Regions from separate parts of the Kribbella lupini genome, predicted to be linked through region 2. Evidence: riboswitches for the same ligand, from Rfam matches in the RefSeq annotation. Region 2 holds a riboswitch; each other region holds the start of a gene.
What was found. A riboswitch is a leader RNA that binds a small molecule or an ion and turns the genes downstream of it on or off. The one in region 2 is predicted to bind cobalamin.
Positions count from the first base shown of each region.

Region 1: another riboswitch for cobalamin. It lies ahead of ABD235_RS05430 (magnesium chelatase subunit D family protein); the one in region 2 lies ahead of ABD235_RS24895 (CbtB domain-containing protein).
Region 3: another riboswitch for cobalamin. It lies ahead of ABD235_RS38775 (ribonucleoside-diphosphate reductase subunit alpha); the one in region 2 lies ahead of ABD235_RS24895 (CbtB domain-containing protein).

Region 1 covers NZ_BAAANC010000001.1:1,196,506-1,204,335, reverse strand. Annotated here, with positions in the region: gene ABD235_RS05450 (LURP-one-related family protein) at 1-156, opposite strand, end outside; gene bluB (5,6-dimethylbenzimidazole synthase) at 153-1,577, opposite strand; gene ABD235_RS05440 (cobyrinic acid a,c-diamide synthase CobB) at 1,574-2,926, opposite strand; gene cobO (cob(I)yrinic acid a,c-diamide adenosyltransferase) at 2,923-3,537, opposite strand; gene ABD235_RS05430 (magnesium chelatase subunit D family protein) at 3,569-5,908, opposite strand; cobalamin riboswitch at 5,981-6,116, opposite strand; gene surE (5'/3'-nucleotidase SurE) at 6,264-7,025, opposite strand; gene cobN (cobaltochelatase subunit CobN) at 7,038-7,830, opposite strand, start outside.
Region 2 covers NZ_BAAANC010000002.1:2,414,306-2,422,135, forward strand. Annotated here, with positions in the region: gene ABD235_RS24890 (MFS transporter) at 1-1,175, shown strand, start outside; cobalamin riboswitch at 1,229-1,365, shown strand; gene ABD235_RS24895 (CbtB domain-containing protein) at 1,397-1,594, shown strand; gene ABD235_RS24900 (CbtA family protein) at 1,653-2,414, shown strand; gene ABD235_RS24905 (histidine phosphatase family protein) at 2,411-2,971, shown strand; gene ABD235_RS24910 (alpha/beta hydrolase) at 3,033-4,283, shown strand; gene ABD235_RS24915 (hypothetical protein) at 4,280-4,660, shown strand; gene ABD235_RS24920 (VOC family protein) at 4,671-5,048, opposite strand; gene ABD235_RS24925 (fumarylacetoacetate hydrolase family protein) at 5,118-5,969, opposite strand; gene ABD235_RS24930 (GntR family transcriptional regulator) at 5,989-6,684, opposite strand; gene ABD235_RS24935 (sugar ABC transporter substrate-binding protein) at 6,825-7,830, shown strand, end outside.
Region 3 covers NZ_BAAANC010000006.1:63,649-71,478, forward strand. Annotated here, with positions in the region: gene ABD235_RS38775 (ribonucleoside-diphosphate reductase subunit alpha) at 1-2,027, opposite strand, end outside; cobalamin riboswitch at 2,159-2,315, opposite strand; gene ABD235_RS38780 (DinB family protein) at 2,374-2,955, opposite strand; gene ABD235_RS38785 (class I SAM-dependent methyltransferase) at 3,360-4,187, shown strand; gene ABD235_RS38790 (DUF2255 family protein) at 4,174-4,581, opposite strand; gene ABD235_RS38795 (3-methyladenine DNA glycosylase) at 4,697-5,641, opposite strand; gene ABD235_RS38800 (GNAT family N-acetyltransferase) at 5,638-6,141, opposite strand; gene ABD235_RS38805 (fumarylacetoacetate hydrolase family protein) at 6,285-7,073, shown strand; gene gltX (glutamate--tRNA ligase) at 7,066-7,830, shown strand, end outside.

The DNA.
Region 1 (7,830 bases), on a different contig from region 2:
CATCCGCTTCTGCTGGGCGAAGGCCAGCAACGGCCCGTCGGTACCGTCGGGGTTGGTCGCGATCAGTTCGTACTTGTTCGCCATCATCGTGATCCGCTGCTTCATCGAGAAGGCGGGTACGTGCATCGGCGCTGGGCCGTTCGGTGGGACCGTCATGCGGGTGAGTCTGTCACCGCCGCGGGCTCATCCACGCCTTTCACTGCCGCTCCGCACGCAAGTCCACCCCATCGGATGCCCTGGGTAAGCCTTTCGGCCAGCACCGAGTCTCCGACGGACGACACCTGAAGCTCTCCGACGCCCTGCAGCACCAGGTCGCGCGCCACCTCGACGCCGAGCTCGACGGCCTCGTCAGCAGTCCTGGCCGGTCGCCACAGCACGCCGAAGTCCGCAGCAGGCTTCTCAGCTCCCACCTGTACGACGAGAACGTCCGCAGCCCCCAAGTGCTCAGCACCTGAGCCACCGTCCACCACCACGACCCGCGCCACCTGCGAGCCGCCACCGACCCGAACAGACGAACCAGCAGCATCCCGAAGCGCCGCAGTAGTGCTCGGCTCCGCACCCGGCAACCCGCGGTAACCCCACTGCTCCTGGTGAACCGCCCACGACAACGGACGCCGCGCAGCCCACCCCGAACGCACCAGCTCCGGCGCAGCCGCAAACTCCGAGACGTGCCCGACGCACAAGTACCCCAGCAGGTCCACATGAGCAGGTAGTCCCAGCACCGCCCCGACCTCAGCCGGGTCGAAGAACGACACCCAGCCAACCCCCAGCCCCTCAGCACGAGCAGCCAGCCACAGGTTCTGCACAGCAATAGCAGCCGAGAACCAGACCGTCCGCGGATCCGCGTGCCGACCCAGCACGTGCCGGCCACCACGCGCAGGGTCGCAGGTGACCGCGATGTTCAGCGGGGTGTCCAGGATCGCCTCGATCTTCAGCCCGTCGAACACGGACCGCCGATCCGCCGGCAGCGACGCGGCAAACGCGTCCCGCTGGGCCGAAGCCAGGTCATGGATCTTCCGCCGCGTCGCCACGTCGCGGATGAGCAGGAAGTCCCAAGGCTGGCTGAGCCCCACGCTGGGCGCCCGGTGCGCCGCCTCCAGCACCCTGGTCAGCAGCTCGTCGTCGACAGGCTTGTCCAGGAACCCACGGCGTACGTCGCGACGCTCCGCGATCACCCGGTGCACCACCTCGCGATCCGCACTCGAGTAGCCCGGTGCAGCTGGACCCAACACGCCAACGGCCACAGTCGCCCCGGCCGACTTCAGCTTCGGTACGACGAGCTCCGCACCGCTCAGCACGACCGCAGCCTCCGCCACACTCGCCGTACCGGCCAACTCCCCCACGTGCTCTCTCGGCGAAGGCACCTGCTGATCGGCGAGATCTACCGACGACGCGACCAGCAGCTGCGCCCCCAGCGAGGCCACCAGCCGCTGCAGCCCCGGCTCGTTCTCTCGGCCCTCGACAGTCACGACTGACTCGACCGCACCCACCACACCGGTCAGCGCACGATCCACCAGGTCCCGCAGCTCTCGGTACGACGTACCGGCGCGCAGGCCGATGCCCAGGACGAGCGTCACTTCTCCAGCCCCACGTGGACCCGTGCTGCAGCCACCAGCCGAGCAGGGACGTCCGGAGTGGCCGTCCAGTGCAGGTGCAGGTACGACGCGTGCACGGACGGCCGGGTGACCCCCTCGACGCCGTCCGGCAGGTACCAGGCCGGCTCGGCGTCCGCGTCCAGCGTCACCGCAGTCCGGTGGAACTCATGGCCCCGGACGCGTCGCCCCTCGTCGAAGAAGGCCGTCGTACTGGCTGCGATCGCCGTGCGGTACCCCAGCGTCAGCTTGCCGGTCATGCGTGCCGTGGCCGGCAGTACGCCGGTCATGGCGTGGCCGTCCAGCTCACGGCACAGGTAGAGCAGCCCGGCGCACTCAGCGATCACCGGCATGCCACCGGCTACAGCCGCCGCCACCTGGCCACGCAACACCTCGTTGCTCGACAGCGCCTCGGCGTGCATCTCCGGGAAGCCACCGCCCAAGTAGAGCGCAGCAGTGCCGTCCGGCAGCGAGTCGTGCAGCGGGTCGAAGGTCGCCACATCGGCACCGGCAGCAGTCAGCAGCTCAGCCGTCTCGGTGTAGCGGAAGGAGAACACCGGTCCCCCGGCCACAGCAACCACCGGTCGGCCCTCCGGTGCCGGAGTCACCTCGGCTGCCGGGTCCCACGCCACCGTCTCCAGAGGACTGGCAGCGGCAGCCGCGGCGACGAAGGCCTCCAGATCGACGCCGGCCTTGACCAGCTCGGCCGCAGCATCCACAGCAGCCGCCGCCTGCTCCCGCTGCTCGTCGGCAGGCACCAGTCCCAGGTGCCGACTCGGCACGGTCAGCCGGGTGTCCCGACGCAGCACGCCCAGTACCGGTACGCCGGTCGGCGCGACGCCCGCCCGGGCCTCCGCCTCGTGCCGATCCGTACCGACCTTGTTCAGGATCACGCCGACGATCCGCACACCGGTGTCGTAGGCAACGAACCCCTGTACCACCGCGCCGACGCTGCGGCCGGCCGCGGACGCGTCGACGACCAGCACGACCGGTGCCTGCAGCAACTTCGCGACGTGCGCGGTCGAGGAGAACCCCTCGGTGCCGAGCGCGCCGTCGTACAGGCCCATCACGCCCTCGACGACGGCGATGTCGGCGCCGGCCGCGCCGTGCGCGAACAGCGGCGCGACGCGTTCCTCGCCGGACAGCATCGCGTCCAGGTTGCGGCCCGGGCGGCCGGTTGCGACGGCGTGGAACCCGGGGTCGATGTAGTCCGGGCCGACCTTGAAGCCGGCCACGGTGTGCCCGGCGCGGCGCAGCGCCGCCATCAGGCCGACCGCGACCGTCGTCTTGCCGGCACCCGACGCGGGGGCGGCGACGACGATCCGTGGGATCACCACTCGATTCCCTTCTGGCCCTTCTGGCCCGCGTCCATCGGGTGCTTCACCTTGGTCATCTCGGTGACCAGGTCGGCGGCGTCGAGCAGCCGCTGGTCGGCGTTGCGGCCGGTGATCACGACATACTGGTGACCGGGGCGGTTGACGAGCGTATCGACCACCTCGTCGACGTCGATCCAGCCCCACTTCATCGGGTACGTGAACTCGTCCAGCACGTAGAGGTCGTGCGTCTCGGCCGCGATCCGGCGCTGGATCTCACGCCAGCCCTCGAGCGCGTCCGCGGCATGGTCCTCGTCGGCGCCGGCCTTGCGCGACCAGCTCCAGCCCTCGCCCATCTTGTGCCACTCGACCGGGCCGCCCTCGCCCGTTGCCTCGTGCAACTTCCCGAGCGCGCGGAACGCGCTCTCCTCGCCGACCTTCCACTTCGCGCTCTTGACGAACTGGAAGACGCCGAGGTTCCAGCCCTGGTTCCAGCCGCGCAGCGCCATCCCGAACGCCGCCGTCGACTTCCCCTTCATCTCCCCGGTGTGCACCATCAGCAACGGCCGGTTCCGGCGCTGCCGCGTGGTCAGTCCGTCCTTCGGTACGACGCTCGGCTGTCCCTGCGGCATCAGTTCGTTCCCTTCCCGGTCCGGCTGGCGGTCATGCGGCGCTCCGGTCGGTGACCGCGCGAATGAGGTTGCCCGCGGCAACCTCTCCCAGATCGAGGTACTCGGCGCGCAAGGTGGTTGCCAGTTCCGCGGCCAGGCCGAGGCGGACGCCGCGCCGCGGTTCGCAGTCGACGACGACCGTCGGGATGCCTTGGTGCGCGATCCACCCGGCCGCCTGCTGAGCCCGCGCGAACGCGCTCTCCCCGTGCGTCGCGCGGCCGTCGGTGACCAGCACCAGCAGCGGGCGCCGGCGCGGGTCGCGGATCGCGGCGATCCGAAGTACCTCGGCGGTCTGCAGCAGCCCCTCGGCCAACGGCGTCCGGCCGCCGGTGGGCAACGACTCCAGGCGGCGTACGGCGGTCTCGACGCTGCCGGTCGGCGGGAGCGCGACCGTCGCGTCGGCGCGCGCGAACGTGACCAGGCCGACCTTGTCGCGGCGCTGGTACGCGTCGAGCAGCAGCGAGACGATCGCGGTCTTCACCTCGCCCATCCGCCGCTTGGTGCCCATCGAGCCCGACGCGTCGACGCAGAACATCACCAGGTTCCCCTCGCGCCCTTCGCGCACCCCGAGCCGTACGTCGGAGGCGCGGACGGCGAGGCCAGGTCCTGAACGGCCGCGCGTGTGCTGGTGCGGCGCGGCGGCGCGCAGCGTGGCGAGAAGGTGCGGACGACCGGACTCGCGACCGACTCGGGCGCGGTCACCGACGACCCGGCCGACCTCGGTGATCGCGCGGGAGCGGCGGCCGGCGACGCCGGTGCCGGCCGACTGGATGCTGAGGAGGCGAGCCTTGTACGGCGTGGAGCTGGTCGCGACGTCGCCGGTGGGAGCGGCGCCGGAGAGCGCGTTCTGCGGGTTTCCCGGGTTGTCGGGGTCGGCGGGTTTGCCGGGGGGCGGGACCTGGTCGGCGCCGTCGAGCTCGGCGTTGTCCGGCTGGTCCGCGGACGACGTCGGGCCGTCCGACGCCGAGGATGACGGATCAGAGGATTCCGAGTCCGCGGATCCTGGGTCGGACGATCCCTGGCCCGAGGAACTCCCCTCCGGACTCGCGCCGTCGGGTACGCCGCCCGGGCCGCCCCCCGGCCCACCCTCGGGATCGTCGTCCGGATCCTCCGGCGGCGTGCTCTCGTTGATCACCTGATCGAGCCGATCCTCGTCAAGCCCCGGAGCATCGAACGGATTCCGCCGGGTCCGGTGCGGCAGCGCGAGCTTCGCCGCCGCGCGGACGTCCTCGACCTCGACGACGGTTCGCCCGGACCAGGCCGCGTGGGCGACCGCCGTGCGCGCGGTGACCAGGTCGGCGCGCATCCCGTCGACGTCGAACGCGGCGCAGATCTCCGCGATCTGCCGCAGCGCCGAGTCGGTCAGGATCACGTCGGCGAGCAGGCTCTGCGCCTTGACGATCCGCTCGGCGAGCTCGCGCTGCGCGCCGTCGTACCGGCTCACGAATCTGGCCGGGTCGGCCTCGTACGTCAGCCGCGCGCGCATCACCTCGACGCGGACGGCGGGGTCGCGGCTGGCGACGACGTCCACGGTCAGGCCGAAGCGGTCGAGCAGCTGCGGGCGGAGCTCGCCTTCCTCCGGGTTCATCGTGCCGACCAGGACGAAGCGCGCCGGGTGCGTCACCGAGACGCCGTCGCGCTCGACGGTCGCGCGGCCCATCGCCGCGGCGTCGAGCAGGACGTCGACCAGGTGGTCGTGCAGCAGGTTGACCTCGTCGACGTACAGCAGCCCGCGGTGAGCGGCCGCGAGCAGACCAGGCTCGTACGCCGTGACGCCCTCGGCCAACGCCTTCTCGAGATGCAACGAGCCGAGGACGCGGTCCTCGGTCGCCCCCACGGGCAGCTCGACGAGCCGAGCCGGGCGGGAGACGGAGGTCGGCACGGAGGAACCCGACGCGATGGATCCGGGAAGATGGCCCAGCGGCGCACCTTCGCCGGACGGCGCCAGGGCTTCAGCCGGCGTGATGCCCTCACGCGGGGCTCCGGGCGCGGGAGACGCCGCCGACCGGCTCGACGGCGACGCGGCGGCGCTCCCCCCGTCTCCGGGGCGGTTGTCCACGGTCGTGATGGCGGCCGCGTGTGGCCCGTCCGGACAGGTGGGGTCCGGGTTCGCCGGGTCGCAGGAGAAGCGGCAGTTCGGGACGACGTCCACCGCCGGCAGGATCTCGGTGAGCGCCCGGACCGCCGTCGACTTGGCGGTGCCCTTCTCGCCGCGGATCAGGACGCCGCCGATGGCCGGGGAGACCGCGGCCAGGATCAGGGCGAGCTGGAGGTCGTCCATCCCCACCACCGCGGTGAACGGAAAACCGGTCGAGGTCGGAGCAGGCCGCATCGGCGGTGGGTCCCTTCGTCCTGCGGGTGTCCACGCCCGCGTCGGCAACGGTCGCCCGGACCGCGGAGAAGCGTTTCCGGACGGACGGCGGGAGATGTCCTGGCTTCCGGATCACGTCCGGTCACAGTGGCGGGACCGCCCCGGACTCCGGCCGTGCTGGCCGTCACCGGTGTTCCTCTCCTGCCGTCCCGGCGATCATTCCACATCCCCGCCGTCGGCCCGCCGCCCGGAGACCAACCTCACCCGGCGGGAACGGACGGCGGCTCGTCGACCGCCGCGAGAGGGCGAGCCGCTGGAGCGTGGCCGACGGCCGATCGACCTCGGGTGGGACGTGTTCGGGGTGAGTACGCGAGGCTCAGCCCTTAACCAGATGCTGGGACAAGTAGTCAGCCGCCGCCGACGAGTCGACCTCGCGGATGCCCACGATCGGGGTGACCGTCACGAAACCCGCGGCGAGCAAGGCCTCGTCGGTGTCGGCTTCCGCACCGGCGGACGGCGGGGCAAGGGTGATCATCGGCTCACCGGTCGGCGCTTGAGCGCCGACGATGCGCGAGCGCCCGATCGGCGCCAGCCGGGCCCGGCGTACGCCCTCCAGCTCTTCCAACGGGCGATCGGGGACGTTCACGGTGAGGACCGTGCCAGCCGGCTCCGACGCCAGCCAGTCGAGTGCCCGCGCGGCGACGCCGCCCGCGGTGTCGAGATGCTTCGGGTCCTCGGAGTCGATGCTGACGGCGATCGCCGACGCCCCCTGCCCGGCGGCCGTCAGCGCGGCCGCGACGGTGCCCGAGTGCAGGATCGGTACGCCGATGTTGTGCCCGTGGTTGATCCCCGACACCACCAGGTCCGGCACGTCGCCGAACGACCCCACCAGCGCGAGTGTCACCGCCAGCGCCGGCGTCCCGTCGACGCCGATGTAGGTCACCCCATCAACAGTCTCCGAGGCCGTCCGGATCGGCCGGTCGACCATCCCGGCCCGCGCCGACCCGACGCCGCTCTGGTCATCCAGCGGAGCCACAGCCAGTACGTCGTACCCAGCCGCGGCCAGCGCCGCTCCGAGGGCCCGAATGCCCCGAGCCCGGTACCCGTCGTCATTGGTGATCAGAACCCGCGAAGCCATACGACTACCCAATCAGCCGCGGTCCTCGATGTCACCCTCGGTCTCCAGTACGGCGGTGCGCAGCGTCTCCAGCGCCTCCTCGGAAGGCTCCGACCACAGCCCCCGCTGCGCCGCCTCGAGCAACCGCTCCGCGATGCCGTGCCGTGCCCACGGGTTGGACTTGCGGAAGAACTCGGCGACCTCGGGGTTGGCGACGTACTCCGTCGTCAGCGTCTCGTACATCCAGTCGTCGACGACGCCGGCGGTAGCGTCGTACCCGAAGAGGTAGTCGACCGTGGCGGCCATCTCGAAGGCGCCCTTGTAGCCGTGGCGCTGCATCGCGGCCATCCAGCGCGGGTTGACGACGCGGGCGCGGAAGACGCGCTTGGTCTCCTCCTCCAGCGTGCGGGTCTTGACCTGGGCCGGTACGGCGGAGTCGCCGATGTAGGCCTTCGGGTTCGACCCGGTCAGGTGGCGGACCATCGCGACCATGCCGCCGTGGTACTGGAAGTAGTCGTCGGAGTCCATGATGTCGTGCTCGCGGGTGTCCGCGTTCTTGGCCGCGACCTGGATCCGCGCGTAGGCGCGTTCCATCGACGGGCGCGCCTCGGCGCCGTCGAGGTCCTTGCCGTAGGCGTAACCGCCCCAGACCGCGTACACCTCGGCCAGTTCGGCGTCGGTGCGCCAGTTGCGCGCGTCGACCAGCGGCAGCAGGCCGGCGCCGTACGAGCCGGGCTTGGAACCGAACACGCGGGCCGTCGAGGATCGCAAATCGTTGCCCGTAGCAACGTCATCGAGGACGTGCGCCCGCAGGTAGTTGTCCTCG
Region 2 (7,830 bases):
CCTCGGGCGTCGTCGCGATGGTCGTCTCGGGCACCTGGTCCGACCTGAAGGGCCCGACGCGCCCGCTCTGGCACGGTACCGGCTGGTTCCTGACCGGCCTGGTGATCGCCGGACTCGCGCCGACCATGGAGGTCCTGGTCGTCGGCCGGGTGATCCAGGGATTCGGCGCCGGTCTGCTCACGGTCGCCTTGTACGTCGTCGTGGGGCACCTGTACCCGGCGGAGCTGCGGCCACGGATCTTCGCCGCGTTCGCGACCGGCTGGGTCGTGCCGTCGCTGGTCGGTCCCGCGATCGCCGGGCTGATCGTCGAGCACGCGAACTGGCGGATCGTCTTCCTCGCCGTACCGGTGCTGGCCGTTCCGGCGGCGCTGATCATGCGACCAGGGCTCTCCAAGAGCGACCACGCGACGCGGTCGGGCAAGCTGTGGAGCGAGCAGGCCTGGTACGCCGTGGGTGCCGCCATCGGCGTCGGGCTGCTGCACTACGGCGGTCAGCAGCACGGAGCGATCCAGCTGGTCCTGCTCGGCGCCGGACTGGCCGCGGTGGTCGTGTTCGCGCCGAAACTGCTGCCGAAGGGAACGTTCACGATCCGCGCTGGGCTCCCGTCGGTGATCGCGCTGCGCGGTCTGGTCGCGGCCGCCGGGTTCGGTGCCGAGGTGTTCCTGCCGCTGATGCTGACGCGGGAGCGCGGCCTGTCGCCGGCGTTCGCGGGCCTGGTGCTGACCGTCAGCGCGCTCAGCTGGACCGCGGCGTCCTGGTACCGCGGTCGCCCGAGCCAGCCGTTCGAGCCCCACGTGTTCCTGCAAGCCGGCATGGTCTCGGTCCTGCTGGGCATCGCGACCGCGGCCGCCACCCTCGACGACCGGGTGCCGGTCGTGGTCGGCATCCTCGGCTGGGCGCTGACGGGACTCGGGATGGGAACCGTGTTCCCGACCGTGTCCGTCCTGGTCCTGGAGTACTCGAGCCTCGAGCAGCAGGGCGCGAACAGCTCGGCGCTGCAGCTCAGCGACTCGTTGCTGACCGCAACGGTGCTGGCGGTCGGCGGTTCGCTCTTCGCGGCCATCGAGCCGCACTCGCCGACCACCGCCTTCCTGACCGCCTTCGGCCTGCCCGCAGCCCTGGCCGTCGTCGGCGTCCTCGCGGCCCGGCGAACAGCAACCGGTCACCCGAGGTAGTCACCGGAGCAGGTGGGGAAGATCACCGGCGCGCCGCCTTCCGTTGACCGGTCACGAACCAGGCCGCTACCGTTCACGAGTCAACCTGCGGTGCCATGAGGGAAACCGGTGAGAGACCGGTACGGCCGCGCCACTGTGAGCGAGCAGCTGCTCGTGAGTCAGGACGCTCGGGCACTCGCAGCCTTTCGATGGGGACGCGCACTTCCCCAGGAGGTCCACAGATGCCTGCTCCTGCCCGCTCGGTCGCCGTACCGGCTGTTTCCCCGCGCCTGCTCGCGGTCGCCCTGCTCACCATCGGCGTGCTGCTGATGCTGGCCTACCTGGTCGCCTTCGACCAGGGCGCGATCTCGCAGTCCGGGATGTACCTGCACGAGCTGATGCACGACGGCCGGCACCTGCTCGGCGTGCCCTGCCACTGACGTCCTGCAGTTCTCCTCACTCCCGACCCGTTCGGGCTGAACCACTGACAGGACCGTCATGCGTACCTTCGGAAACCTCCTGGTGCGCGGACTGATCGTCGGCCTCTTCGCCGGCCTGCTGGCCGGAACCTTCGCGTACGTGATGGGCGAACCGCACATCGACGCCGCGATCGCGATCGAGGAGGCCGGCGGCGCCGCGCACACCCACGGCGACGAACCCGCCGCTGCCGGGGAAGAGGAACCCCTCGTCAGCCGCACCGGCCAGCGTTTCGGGCTCTTCCTCGCCACCAGCCTGTACGGCGTGGCGCTCGGCGGCATCTTCGCCGTCGGTTTCGCGCTGCTCCGCCGCCGGCTGCGCACCCCCAGCGACTCGTACGCCGCCCTCGGGCTGGCCGCCGCGGGATTCGTCGGGATCGTGCTGGTCCCGTTCCTCAAGTACCCGCCCAACCCGCCCGCTGTCGGCGACCCGGACACGATCACCAAGCGCACGGTCACGTACCTGCTGACGCTCGTGATCGGCCTGCTCGCGGTCTGGGCCGGCGTCGCGGCGTCCCGCTGGGCGCAGCGTTTCGGCGACGCGCCCTGGATCCGGCTCGCCGTCGGCGGCGGCGCCTTCGTGGCGACGATCGTGGCGGCGTACCTGATCCTCCCGGCGATCAACGAGGTGCCCGGCTCGTTCCCGGCGACGTTGCTGTGGCAGTTCCGGTTCGCCTCGCTCGGCACGCAGGCGGTGCTGTGGACGCTGCTGGGATTCGGTTACGCTGCGTTGGTGGACCGTAACTCCCAGGTCACGACGCCAGCGGAAGGGGCCACGGCGTGACGACGACGCTGACGCTGGTCGCGCATGCGCTGACGCCAGGTCTGCGCGGACTCGTTCTCGGTGGAGAGTCCGCACCCGACCAGGCCGGCCTGGAGGCAGCCCGCGACCTGCGGGTCGACGCCGGTACGACGTACTGCGGACCGGAGCCCGCCGCGATCCTGACGGCCGAGGCGATCGGCCTGCAGCCGGTCGTGGTCGGCGCACTGCGTGACCGCGAGTACGGCGACTGGACCGGGCGCGACCTGGAGGAGCTGCTGACCACCGAGACCGCGGCGGTCTCGGACTGGCTGGAGCGGCCCCACACGGCGCCGCCCGGCGGGGAGACGGCCAACGACCTGATCGCCCGCGTCGCCGACTGGCTGGGCGACCTGACCGAGGACCCGGGCCACGCCGAGCGGCGTACGGTCGTTGCCGTGGTCCACCCGGCCGTCGTCCGCGCGGCGGTGCTCTACGCGCTGGAAGCCCCGGCCGAGTCGCTCCGGCACGTCGACGTCAGACCCCTGGCAACGGTCGGTCTTTCCGCGCACGCCACGTCCTGGTCACTCAACCTGCACTGACAAACCGGTCTGCAGCGGTTTATCGTTCGCCCACAGCATCCCGACGCCCCTGAGGATGACGATGAGCTTCGACGACCTGCTGGAACGTGTCACCGACCTCCCGGCCGAGAAGGCCGCTCGGGAGGTCCGGGACTACTTCGCCGCGCTTCCGCAGGACGCCGCGAGGGCGCTCGCGGAGAGCAGGACGCGCGAGGTCGGCGGCCTCGACGGTGTGCCGGCGCCGCTGCGGTACCGCGCCAACCACCTGCGCCTGGTCGAGGCGCACGAGGGGCTTCGAGCGAGGCTCGACAGCGCCTCGAACGACGAGGTGACCCGCTACAACACGCTGTCCGAGATGCTGGCGCCGGTCGGGCAACGGCTGGACGTCGATGCCGACGGCAACCGCATCGTCGTACCGGTGCACCGGCAGTTCCTGCTCGCCGAGCCCGAGGGCCAGGGCCGGATGGTCGAGGTGCTCGGTGACCTGGCCACGGCCGATCGGGTGAGCGTCCTGGTGCCTGGGATGAACAACAACCTCGACAAGGTGCGCTCGCAGATCGCGCGCGCCCAGGACCTGCAGACGGAGAGCGGTCCTGGATCGGCGACGGTCGTCTGGCTCGGGTACGACGCTCCGCTCACGCTCGAAGCAGCGATGTCCAAGGAGAGCTCGATCGCGGCCGCGCCCCTGCTGGCGAGGTTCACGGCCGGGCTCCGCACCGAGGTCAGGCCGGACGCGGACAAGACCCTGATCGGCAACAGCTACGGCGGCCAGGTGGTCGGCCAGGCGATGCTGCGCGAGGGAGTGCGCTTCGACCGGGTGATCCTGACCGGCTGCCCCGGCGTCGAGCCGCACGTCCGCGGCGCGGCCGACTTCGTGCCGGAGGGCGTGCCGCTGTACGTCGCGCGAGCGCCCGGCGACTACATCTCGTACGCCGAACCGCACGGCCCGGACCCGGCGTCGTTCCCCGACGCGATCCGGTTCGAGACCAACGACGGCAAGGTCGCGGTCCGCGGGCACCTGAGCTACTTCGCGCACGACAGCGAGTCGCTGCGCAACATCGGCCGGATCATCCGCGGCGACCTGCAGGCGGTGACCCGGACGAGTACGACGCCGGAGGAGGAGAGCCGGGTGCTGCCGGGGCTCTCCTGGGCCGAGCCGCTGCGCCAGGCGACGGCCAGTCCGGTCGCCGTACCGTTGGCGAAGGTGTTCGACGGCGTACGGGCCCTCGGCAAGCTCAGCGCCCCGCGGCCAGAACCTGTGAACGACGGAGCCCGGGTACGGCGTACGCCGAGCCCGGGCGTCACCAGACGACCGGAAGGACCCACCCGATGACGCTGACCGAGGCCCGCGACCTGCTGCGCGAGGAGCTGCTCGCCGTAGCGGCGGCCGCCGTACCCGGGCAGCAGGCTGTCGTCACGCACGACGTGGGCCCGGTGAACCCGCACGTGCTGGAGGACGGGGACGGGCCGCAGTCGGTCTGCCTGATCACGGTGGAGAACGGCGACCCGACCGTCGTCGACCCAGTGGGCCAGGTGGAGGCAGCCGTGGCGGCGCTGACCGCTCGCGGCTGGCAGGCGGAGGTCCAGCCGGTCGAGAGCGGGCACCACCGGGCCTCCGCGCGCCGCGACGGCTACGGCATCGTCGTCCACAGCTGGGACGGCGAGTGGCGCCTCACGCTCTCCGGGCAGACCCCGGAGATCGTCAGCTAGTCAGAGCCGGCTAGCTGGTCGCAGCGCGTTCGGCCGCCGAGCGGAGCACGCAGAACTCGTTGCCGGCCGGATCGAGCATCACCACGAAGCCGGTGCCGTCGGGCTCGCGGCGGTCGTGCTCGATCGTCGCGCCCAGGGCGACCAGCCGCTCGACCTCCTGGTCGCGCGGGATGTCCGGCTCGAGGTCGAGATGCACCCGGTTCTTGGCCCGCTTCGGGTCGTTGTTGCGCTCGAACAGCAGCTTCACCGTCCCGGTGTCCACCGCGGCGTACGGGTCGTCGGGGAAGTCGTCGTCCGGCCGCTCGACGCCGAACACCTGCAGCCAGAAGCCGGCCAGACCGTACGGGTCGGCCGCGTCGAACGTCACCGTGCGCACCATCGAAGTCATGCGGCAGACCATGCCGCACGCGCGGCTCACCCCGCCACCGGAATACGGCGGCGGGGTGGGGACCACGGCTCAGGCCTGGCGAAGCTCCTGGCGCTGCCGCCCGAGGCCCTGGATCTCGCACTCGACGACGTCACCCGGCGCCAGGTACGGGAAGCGGCCGGACAGCGCGACACCTTCCGGCGTACCGGTGTTGACGATGTCGCCCGGGTCGAGCGTCATGTACTGCGACAGGTCGCGGACCAGCGCGGCGACCGAGAAGATCATGTCGCGGGTGTTGGAGGCCTGCCGCGGCTCGCCGTTGACGAACGACTTCAGGTCCAGCGCCTGCGGGTCGCCGATCTCGTCGGCAGGGACCAGCACCGGGCCGAGCGGGTTGAACGTCTCGCAGCACTTGCCCTTCGACCACTGGCCGCCGGACACCTCCAGCTGGAAGGCGCGCTCGGAGACGTCGTTGGAGACCGCGTACCCGGCGATGCAGGCCAGTGCCTCCTCGTCGGAGCTCAGGTAGCGGGCGGTCTTGCCGATCACCACCGCAAGCTCGACCTCCCAGTCGGTCCGGCGGGCGTCCCGCGGCACCAGCACGTCGTCGTACGGGCCGACGACGGTGTTCGGGTGCTTGAAGAAGACGATCGGCTCCTTCGGCGGCTCGGCGCCGGACTCGGCCGCGTGGGCGGCGTAGTTCTGGCCGATGCAGACCACGGCGGTCGGCTTGGCGATCGGCGCGCCGATCCGCAGGCCCTCGACGTCGGCGGCCGGCAGCGAACCGGCCTCCAGCGCGGCGCGGGCCCGGGCGATCCCGTCGGAGGCCAGGAAGGCCCCGTCGATGTCGGCGGTGACGGAGCTCAGGTCGTAGGTGGTGCCGTCGGTGGCGCGCACGTACGGGCGCTCCTCACCGACCGCGCCGAGGCGCAGCAGTTCCACGAAATCTCCTTAGACGGATTCATTCTTGGTCGAACACGGGCCGCAGCCGGGCCCGTGACGCTTCGATGTGCGAGCGCATCGCGGCGGCGGCCTGCTCGGGGTCGCCCTTGCGGACCGCGGTGACGACCGCCTTGTGCTCGCGGAGCGCCTGGGTCGCGATCCCGCCGCCGTAGTACAGCCGGAACAGGTGCAGGTGGCAGTGCGTCCGGGCGAAGGACTGCCGGGCCGTCTCGTTGCCGGACAGCTCCAGCACCAGGTCGTGGAAGCGCTGGTCGTGCCCGGCCATCGCCTTGTACGAGTCGTAGTCCGGCCGTTCCGGGACCTCGGTGTAGCTGAGCATCTCGTCCTTGAGCCGGACCAGGTCCTCGGCCGACGTCCGCTCGGCGGCGCGGCCGGCCGCCCACGGCTCGATGTGCAGCCGGTACTCGAAGAGGTCCTCGAACTCGGCCCGGGTCAGCGTCGAGGAGACCCGGTAGCCGCGCAGCGGCTCCTTGATCACCAGCCCGTCGGACTCCAGCCGGGCCAGCGACTCGCGGATCGGGGTCTGGGAGATGCCCAGCTCCCGGGTCAGCGCGTCGATGTTCAGCCGGGTGCCCGGCGCGACCACGCTGTCCATGATCAGGCCCTTGACCGTCTCGTAGACGTCGTCGCTCAGTACCTGTCGCTGCGGCAGGCGCGTGAGCTGCCCCGCCAGACCCACATGCGCATCCGTCACCGTCGCTCCTCCCGAAGCATCCCATTCTGCCTGACCCGGCGGTCGTGCTCAGTCGTTACCCGGGCAAGGGTTGACGCCACCAGTGTGAAGCGGCAGCATCAGCTTCGCAATATCCTATAGGATCTTCGAGGGAGCGCCCCATGCCCAAGCCCGCGTTGTGGTACCGCAGGACGGCCGTCGCCGGCCTGGCCGTGGTCGCCCTGGCCGCCACCGGTTGCAGCACCAAGAGCTCGAACGACAGCACGGGCGGTACGGCGGGTGACGACGCCTCGGCCGGCTCGACCGGCGGTCCGGTCACCCTGAAGGATGCCTCCAGCGTGAAGCTGGCGCTCATCCCGGGGGGCGCTCACCCCTACTTCCAGCCGTGGAAGGCCACCGCCGACCTGGACAAGACCGAGTTCAAGCTGGGCGATGTCACCTTCGACGAGACCGGCGAGTGGGACCAGAGCAAGCAGAACAACGTGATCAGCTCGCTGGCCGCGCGCGGCTTCAACGCGTTCGGCATCTTCGGCGTGTCGCCGACCGACATCAACACCACCTTCGAGGACCTGAAGTCGAAGGGCTTCGCGGTCGGCTCGCTGGCCTCGTGCCCGGCCGGCGACACCAACTCGGCCGACTTCTGCCTGTCCACCGACGTCGAGGCGGCGGCGTACAAGGCGGCCAAGGCGACCATCGAGGCGATCGGTGGCGAGGGCACGATCGTGCACCTGACCGGCAACAACGTCGACTCCAACACGCAGCGCCGGATCGCCGGGGTGAAGAAGGCGGTCGCCGAGACTGGCGGCAAGGTGACGGAGCTGCCCGTGGTCACCGACATCGACAAGGACCTGCAGACCGCGCAGCGCTCGGTCGCCGACCTGCTCGCGGCCAAGGGCAAGGACATCAAGGGCATCGTCACCACGGCGTACAACCCGGCGGTGGCCGCGGCCGACGGCGTGGCCAGCAGCAAGCTGCCGATCAAGGTGGTGGCGATCGACGACGACGCCAAGATCCTGTCCGGGATCAAGTCCGGCGGCGTCTCGGCGACCGTCGCGCAGAACCCGGTCGGTCAGGCGTACGTCGGTGGCTGGCTGCTCGCGCTGCTCGGCTCGAAGCAGTGCACGATGAAGACGCCCGGCGTGATCGTCGACTCCGGCTCGTTCGTGG
Region 3 (7,830 bases), on a different contig from region 2:
AAACCCCGGACGAGTGCGAGTGTCTGCGGACGCGGTAGGTGAGCGAACCGTCGAGAGATGTGCTTGTGGTGGAGTTCGTCGTACAGATCGTCGGAGGTGAACGGCAGGGTTGCCTCGCCCTGGCCGGTGATACGTCCCGTGATCGGGTCCCTGAGAGCCCCGCGTCCGGAGGCCCAGTGAATTTGGCGGTAGGTGTCCGCCCGCCCGGTTTCCCAGAAATGAATCTGCCGTGCGGTCAGGTACTCGCGAACGAACGACAGGTGTGTGTCACGCTGTGGGTTGCCGGACACACCCCACTGGCGGCCCTGTTTCGACAGATGGCCGTCGCCCAGCAGGATGCCGTACAGGCGGGCGTCCTCCTCGGTCAGCCCCGGGACCGGAACGACGTCCCGGGGGATCACCTGCCCTACGTAGTCACCCTTGCTGAGCATGCCGGCCTCGACCCACGTCGCCTGCACCTTCTTCTTGGCCAGCCAATCGATGGTGCGCTCATTGCTCTGCTCCATCGGAACGCCTTGGATCGCGTAGAAAGGATGGCCGGCGGTCACCACGAGCGGATCGATCGAGTGCTTGACGTCAAGCTCCACCATCGGATCGTTCTGGTCGTAGGTGAAAGTCTTGGTGACTTCGCGGTAGAAGCCGCTGGCGCCCAGTACCAGCTCTCCGACCGCGATTTCACTGATTGGCGTCGGTCCTGCTGCGGCGTACACCAGAGTCTGCGGAGCGAAGCATTGGTTCACTGCGACGGCGGTGTCGTTGGCGATCTTCAGGAAGGGGACGACGCCCTGGGACTCGCCGCTGGTGCCGCGGATCTTGGCGCCGATGCCGCGGACGGGGGTCCAGTCGTTGCCTAGGCCGCCGGAGTACTTGGCCAGGAGGGCGTTGTTGCGGATGCCGGTGAAGATGCCGGACAGGTCGTCCTGGACGGTGGTGAGGAAGCAGGACGACAGCTGCGGGCGGGTGGTGCCGGAGTTGAACAGCGTGGGCGTCGACGACATGAAGCGGAACGAGCTGAGCAGTTCGTAGAACTCCAGTGCGCGGGCCTCGCGGTCGTCCTCCTTGAGGGCCATGCCCATCGCGACGCGCAGGAAGAACGCCTGCGGCAGCTCGAAGCGGACCTTGTCGATGTGCAGCAGGTACCGGTCGTAGAGGGTCTGCAGGCCGAGGAACGCGAAGTCCAGGTCGCGCTCGGGCTTGATCGCCGCGGCCAGGCGGGCGAGGTCGAAGGTCGCCAGCTCGGGGTCGAGCAGGCCGGCCTCGATGCCGACGGAGACGTAGCGCGGGAAGTACTCGGCGTACGCCGTGCTCATGTCGGCCTGGGTCGCCTGCCGGGGTTGGCCGTGCACGCGACCGAGCGTCTCGCGGCGGATCTGGTCGAGCAGCAGGCGCGCGGCGGCCTGGCTGTACTGCGGCTCGGTCTCGACGTACGACCGGGCGGCCATCACCAGGGCGAGCTCGACCTCGTGCTGGGCGATGCCGTCGTAGCAGGAGCCGAGGGTCTCGTCGAGGATCTGCTCGGGGTCGACGGCGTCCAGGCCGGCGGCCGCCTCGGCGATGACGAGTCGGAGACGGTCGACGTCCAGTGGCGCTGTGCTGCCGTCGACGGCACGGACAGTGACGACCGGCCTCTCGGTGACACCGGCCGGGTCGGCCGGCGTACGGGCTTTGGTGCGCTCTTCGCGGTACAGGACGTAGGCGCGGGCGACCTGATGCTCTCCCGCGCGCATGAGGGCCAGCTCGACCTGGTCCTGGATGTCCTCGACCTGGACGCTGCGGCGTGAGTCGCCGCGGCTGGTCAGAGCCGTGACGACGCGGTCGGTCAGGTCGGACACCAGGTCGCGGACGCGGTGGCTGGTGCCGGCCTCGGCACCTTCGACGGCCAGGAAGGCCTTGCTCATCGCGACCGCGATCTTGGTCGGGTCGAACGTGGTGCTGGTGCCGTCGCGGCGGACGACGGTCAGCTGGGACGCCGACGCGTCGGGCAGGGGGCCCGGTGCGGTCGGCGACGAGGACGAAACGATGGTCACAAGCGCACTCTCCACGCGAGTTCCGGAGGACCAGGACCCGTGCGAGAGCGCGCGACGCAAGGCAGTACGGCGAGTACGACTGCCTTGACGTCCACCGACCCACCCACGAGGTCTCGGACCAACGCGTACCGGCGGTACGCGCACCGGTGGCAGGTACTCGGACTCGCGGACGACTTGTCCGCTCACCGTTGCGGGGCAGCTCCGGACTCGCACCGGATTCCCCTGTTGCCTCCACCCGGCCGCGCTTCGTCGCGTCGTCCGGGCAGAACCACCAGCACGCAGAACATTAGCGCCGGACCACGACATGTAGTGTCTCGACGCGCCGCGTGTCGCATATTTAGTGGTTTCAGGCGGCCAGCGCATGCAGATCCTGGAGCGTCATGATCTCCGAGCCATGGTGGATCAGCTCCCGGTTCAGCCGCAGGACGACGTGGCCGAACGGCTCCGCGGCGTCCAGCTCGGTGGCCTGGCTGAGGCCGACGGTCATCACCTGGTCCTCCTCCAGCCCGGCGATCGACTCCTGCCAGGCGTCGACCCAGTAGGTCAGCCAGGCGACCGCGTCCCGGGCGTTGCCGTGCAGCGTGATGTCGGTGCGGCCCTGGAGCTTCTCGCCGAAGGTCCACTCCCAGCGCTCGAAGAACGTCTCGGTCAGGTGGGCGATCAACCAGGCGATCGTCCGTGGCCCGCGATGGTCCGGTTCGTCCGGCCACTGCGCCACCCACTCACCCGACCCGAGCGAGCGGAACCGGCCGGCGTGCCGTCGCCGGACGACGGTCAGCGCCTCCGCGCTCGGTCGCCAGAAGTACTCGTCGTCGGTGAGTCTGGCCAGTCGCTGGGCGAGCACCATCCAGCTGAAACCGAGCTGGCCCCGCACCATCGCCATCGCCGACGGTCGCTCCAGGATGTCCCAGTCGAACGGTTCCGGCATCACAGATCCTCACGCTCCCCGATTCCCCGCGGTTTGTCCTTGCGTCGAACATGTGTTCGAATTGTGGTCGAGCGGACGCCGGAAAGTCAATCAGCACAGCGTGTCGGTGCTGGTGCTTCCGGTGGTCGAGTGCTATTGCGGGCGCGATCGGGGAGATGGTGCTGAGTGAGACCCAACCGTGATTACTCAGCGTGGCCGACGGGAGTAGAGTCACGCTGGGTGAGCAGAGCTGGGGGAACGCGCTCGGGACGTCCGGGCGCACAGCGGCTGCTCACGGGACTGCTTCCGAGGGGGAAACTCGTGTCGCCGGGTGAGCGGAAATGAGCCTGAGTGGGGATGCCTGGACCTGGGCCTGGAGAGACTGGGAGGACGAGGACCGGAGCAGGCGACAGAGGGAGAAGCCGGTGACGTTGGAGGCCGACGAGCTGGCGCGGGTGGCCGCGAACGAGGCGGACTGGGACGCGCGGGCTCCGCTGCACGCGGCGAGCGAGTTCTACGAGCGGCCGGCGGAGTTCTGGTTCGCCGACTACGAGTGGGACGACCTGGGGGAGCTGGGCGGACGTGATCTCGTGCACCTGCAGTGCCACCTGGGGACCGAGACGATCGCCTTTGCGCGCAAGGGCGCGAAGACCTTCGGGCTCGATCTGTCGGGGCGGTCGCTGGACGAGGCGCGGCGGCTGGCCGATGACGCCGGCGTCGGGATCGAGTACGTGCGGGCCAACGTGTACGACGCGGCGGAGGCGCTCGGGGGACGGCAGTTCGACGTCGTCTACACCGGGAAGGGCGCGCTCTGCTACCTGCCTGACCTGACGAAGTGGGCCGAGGTCGTCAGCGGTCTGCTCAAGCCTGGTGGGTTCGTCTACCTCGTCGAGTTCCATCCGCTGCTGAACGCACTGCGGCCGATGGGGTCGCCGGGGGAGTCGGACGAGCTGGTGCTGCGGCACGACTACCTGGAAGGGCGCGGCGCGATCGCGCACGAGTCGACCGTCACGTACACCGGCGACGAGGTGCCGGGCCGCAACACCAGCTACGAGTGGATGCACGGCCTGGGCGAGGTGGTCACCACGCTGTCGGCCGCGGGCTTGCGGATCGACAGCCTGCGCGAGTCCGAGGTGCTGCAGTGGCCGCGCTGGTCGTCGATGGTGCAGACCCCCGAGGGCTGGTGGCGCTTGCCGGACGAGGCGCCGCGGATCCCGTTGCTGTTCGCCCTGAAAGCCACTAAGCCGGTGTGATCCGGTCCTGCTCCGGAGTGAGCCGCAGAGTTGTGGCCGCGGCCGCCGGGGACACCATCTGCTCGATGGTCGAGGCGCCGTAGCGCGCGTACTTCGTGCGGTAGGCCGTGTCGACGTCCGCCCGCAGCTGCTGCGATCTGGAGCCTACGTCCTCGACGGAGACCTCGGACTGCAGGTCGGGAACGCGGATGCAGGCACGCTGGGAGTCGAGCACGTGAGCGAACCAGCCGGTGTTGCGGCGGTACCAGGTGCGGACGTACACCTGCTCGTCGACGCAGACGACCCAGATCGGCACCCAGCGTCGCAGGGTGCCGTCGGTGCGTCGGGCGGCGATCTGCAGTTCGTCGGCGGTGGTGAAGCGCCGGATCTCGTCCGGAGTCCAGGTCGCGCTCATGGGTCGAAGCTACTCGGCTCGGCGTCGGCGGGCTCGCCGTCACCAACGGGTGGTGCAGGCTCCGCCGAGAATCACCAGGTCGTAGATCTGCGGCGAACGATCCGCAGCCTGAGGGCTAGTTGGTCGGAGTGCTGAGGAGTTTGTCGCAGAGGGCGACGAGTTGTTCGCGAAGGGGTTTGGAGCGGGTGGCGAAGGAGCGTTGGGTGGCGGCGTACTCGGCTTTGCCGGCGGGGGTTTCGATGGGGACGGGGGAGTAGCCGAGGGGTGCGAGGTCGTACGGGGAGGCTCGCATGTCGAGGGTGCGGATGTCCTTGGCGAGCTCGAAGCAGGACAGCAGGAGGGTGCTGGGGGTGGAGGGGGCGAGTTTGGTGGCCCACTTGTAAAGGTCCATGTTGGCGTGCAGGCAGCCGCCTTGTTCCAGCTGGGGCTGGAGGTCGCGGGTCGGTTGCAGGGCATTGAGGGGACGGGCCGGTTCGGTGAAGAAGCGGAAGGCGTCGAAGTGGGAGCAGGCGATCTTGTGCGACTCGACGACCTGATCGGTGCCCTCGGCCCCTAGTCTCAGCGGCCACTTCTCGTGCCGGACCTCGCCGGGTTGCAGGCGGTAGACCATCGCCCACTCGTGCAGGCCGAAGCAGCCGAACTGGGGCTGGCGGTCGAGGGTCGCGGCCAGCAGGCGGCGGATCCAGGTGATGGAGTCCGTACGGCGTGCGATCTCGGCCGGGTCGAGGGACGCGGCGCCATCGGCGTACAGGTAGCCCTTGCGGCCTTCGTAGGTGGTGGCGCCGAGCAGGCTGACGCCGGGGCCGGGGTGCCAGATGCGGAGCTGGTTCGGGCGGGTGGAGTAGTAGGTGAAGAGGAAGTCCTCGACCGGATGGGCCTCACGGCGCTGACGACGCGCGAGGTGCCCGGCGACGAGTTCGTCGACCCGCGCCGCGTGGGCAGCGGCGAGTGGCTCCCATTCGGCGCGGGGAAGGTGCACCGGCTCTTCGGCGTGGGCAAGACGCACCGGCTCCGCGTCGGGGGCGGGGCGCGTGGTCGCGAGCTCGGGCTGCGTGGTCACAGCGCCAGGGAGTAGGCGTACAGGTGGACGCCAGGGCGAGGGGACCAGTCGCGGTCGGGGACCCGGGTGAAGCCGAGGCGCTCGTAGATGCGGTGCGCGGGCTTCATGTAGTCGGCGCTCGACAGGACCAGGTGGGTGAAGCCGAGCTCGCGGGAGCGGTCGATGCAGCGCTGGGTGAGCGCGGTGCCGACGCCCAGCCCGCGCGCCTTGGCCGAGACGCCGAGCATGCGGAATTCACCCTCGTGGGGTTGGCCGATCTCGCCGTAGAACGAGCCCGGGACGCAGTACGTGACCGTGCCGAGCAGATCCGTACCGTCGGTGGCGACCCAGAGCTCGGCGCGTTCGGCGCGGTCGGCAGCGGCGCGCAGGGTGTCGCCGTAGTCGGAACCGGCCGGGATGAAACCGTCGTTCGCGTACGACTCGACGGTCAGCTCGCCGACGGCGGCATACTCCGCGGGCTCGGCCAGGCGGATCGTGAACGGGGCTGGGTCGGTGGTCACCGGACCACTGTCTCATCCGCGCCGCCCACCCGGAGAAGAGAGGAGACCCGCCCGGGAAAGAGAGGAGACGGGGACAGGATCGGAGGGCTGGATCGGTACGGCGGTAGGCTCGGGCCGTTCATTCCCTCGACTGAAGGCCAGCCGTGCGTATCGCCAGATTCTCCGTCGACGACGAACCGAAGTACGGGCTTGTCGAGACCGACGACCCCGAAGGTCTCGTCGGCACCGTCGCCGTACTCGACTCGGACCCGCTGTACCGCCCGGTCCAGCTCACCGGCGAGGTGCTGCAGCTGGCCGACGTCCGGCTGCTGGCCCCGGTGATCCCGCGCAGCAAGGTGGTCTGCGTCGGGCGCAACTACGCCGACCACGCCGCCGAGCTGGGCAACGACGTCCCGGCCGAGCCGATGATCTTCCTCAAGCCGAACACCTCGGTGATCGGTCCGCGCGACGGCATCGTCTACCCCGAGCAGACCAACAACCTGCACTTCGAGGGCGAGCTGGCGATCGTGATCGGCCGGATCTGCCGCGACCTGCCCCGCGAACGGGCCGAAGAGGTGATCTTCGGGTACACGATCGCGAACGACGTGACCGCGCGCGACCTGCAGAAGAGCGACGGCCAGTGGGCCCGGGCCAAGGGCTACGACACGTTCTGCCCGCTCGGTCCCTGGATCCAGACCGACCTGGACGTCTCCGACGTCCGGGTCAGCACGGAGCTGAACGGCGAGCCGAAGCAGGACGGCCGGACCTCGCAGTTCATCTTCGACATCCCGGAGGTGCTGGCCTACATCACCTCCTTCACCACGCTGCTGCCCGGCGACGTGGTGCTCACCGGGACCCCCGCGGGTGTCGGTCCGATGCTGCCCGGCGACGAGGTCGCGGTGAGCGTCGAAGGACTCGGAACTCTGACGAACAAGGTGATCGTGCGTGACTGACAGGCCTGCCCCGACTGACGACGACGTCCTCGGTGGCCTCGAACCGAGCCAGGTCCGCCTCCGGTTCGCCCCCTCGCCGACCGGTCTCCTGACCGTCGGCAACATCCGCACCGCCTTGTTCGCCTGGGCCTTCGCCCGCCACTACGGCGGCAAGCTGGTCCTGCGGATCGAGGACACCGACGCGGCCCGCAACACCCCCGAGGCGCTGCAGTACACGCTGGACTCGCTGCGCTGGCTGGGCATCGGCTGGGACGAGGGCCCCGAGGTCGGCGGCGACTACGGCCCGTACAAGCAGACCGAGCGGATGGACATCTACGCCGACGTCGTGGCCAAGCTGCTGCAGGCCGGCAAGGCGTACCACTGCTACTGCTCGCAGGAGGAGCTCGACCAGCGCCGCGAGGCGGCCCGCCAGGCCGGCCAGCACAGCGGGTACGACGGCCACTGCCGCACGCTGACCGAGGAGCAGGTCAAGGCGTACGTCGACGAGGGCCGGCGTCCGGTCGTCCGGCTGCGGATGCCGGACCGGCCGATCACCTTCACCGACCTGGTCCGCGGCGAGATCACCTTCCTGCCCGAGAACCTCGGCGACTACGTCCTGGTCCGGGCCAACGGGTTCCCGCTGTACCCGCTGGTGAACCCGGTCGACGACGCGCTGATGGAGATCACCCACGTCCTGCGTGGCGAGGACCTGCTGCCGTCGACGCCGCGGCAGATCGCGCTGTACGAGGCGCTGGCCGAGATCGGTGTCGGCGCGGGC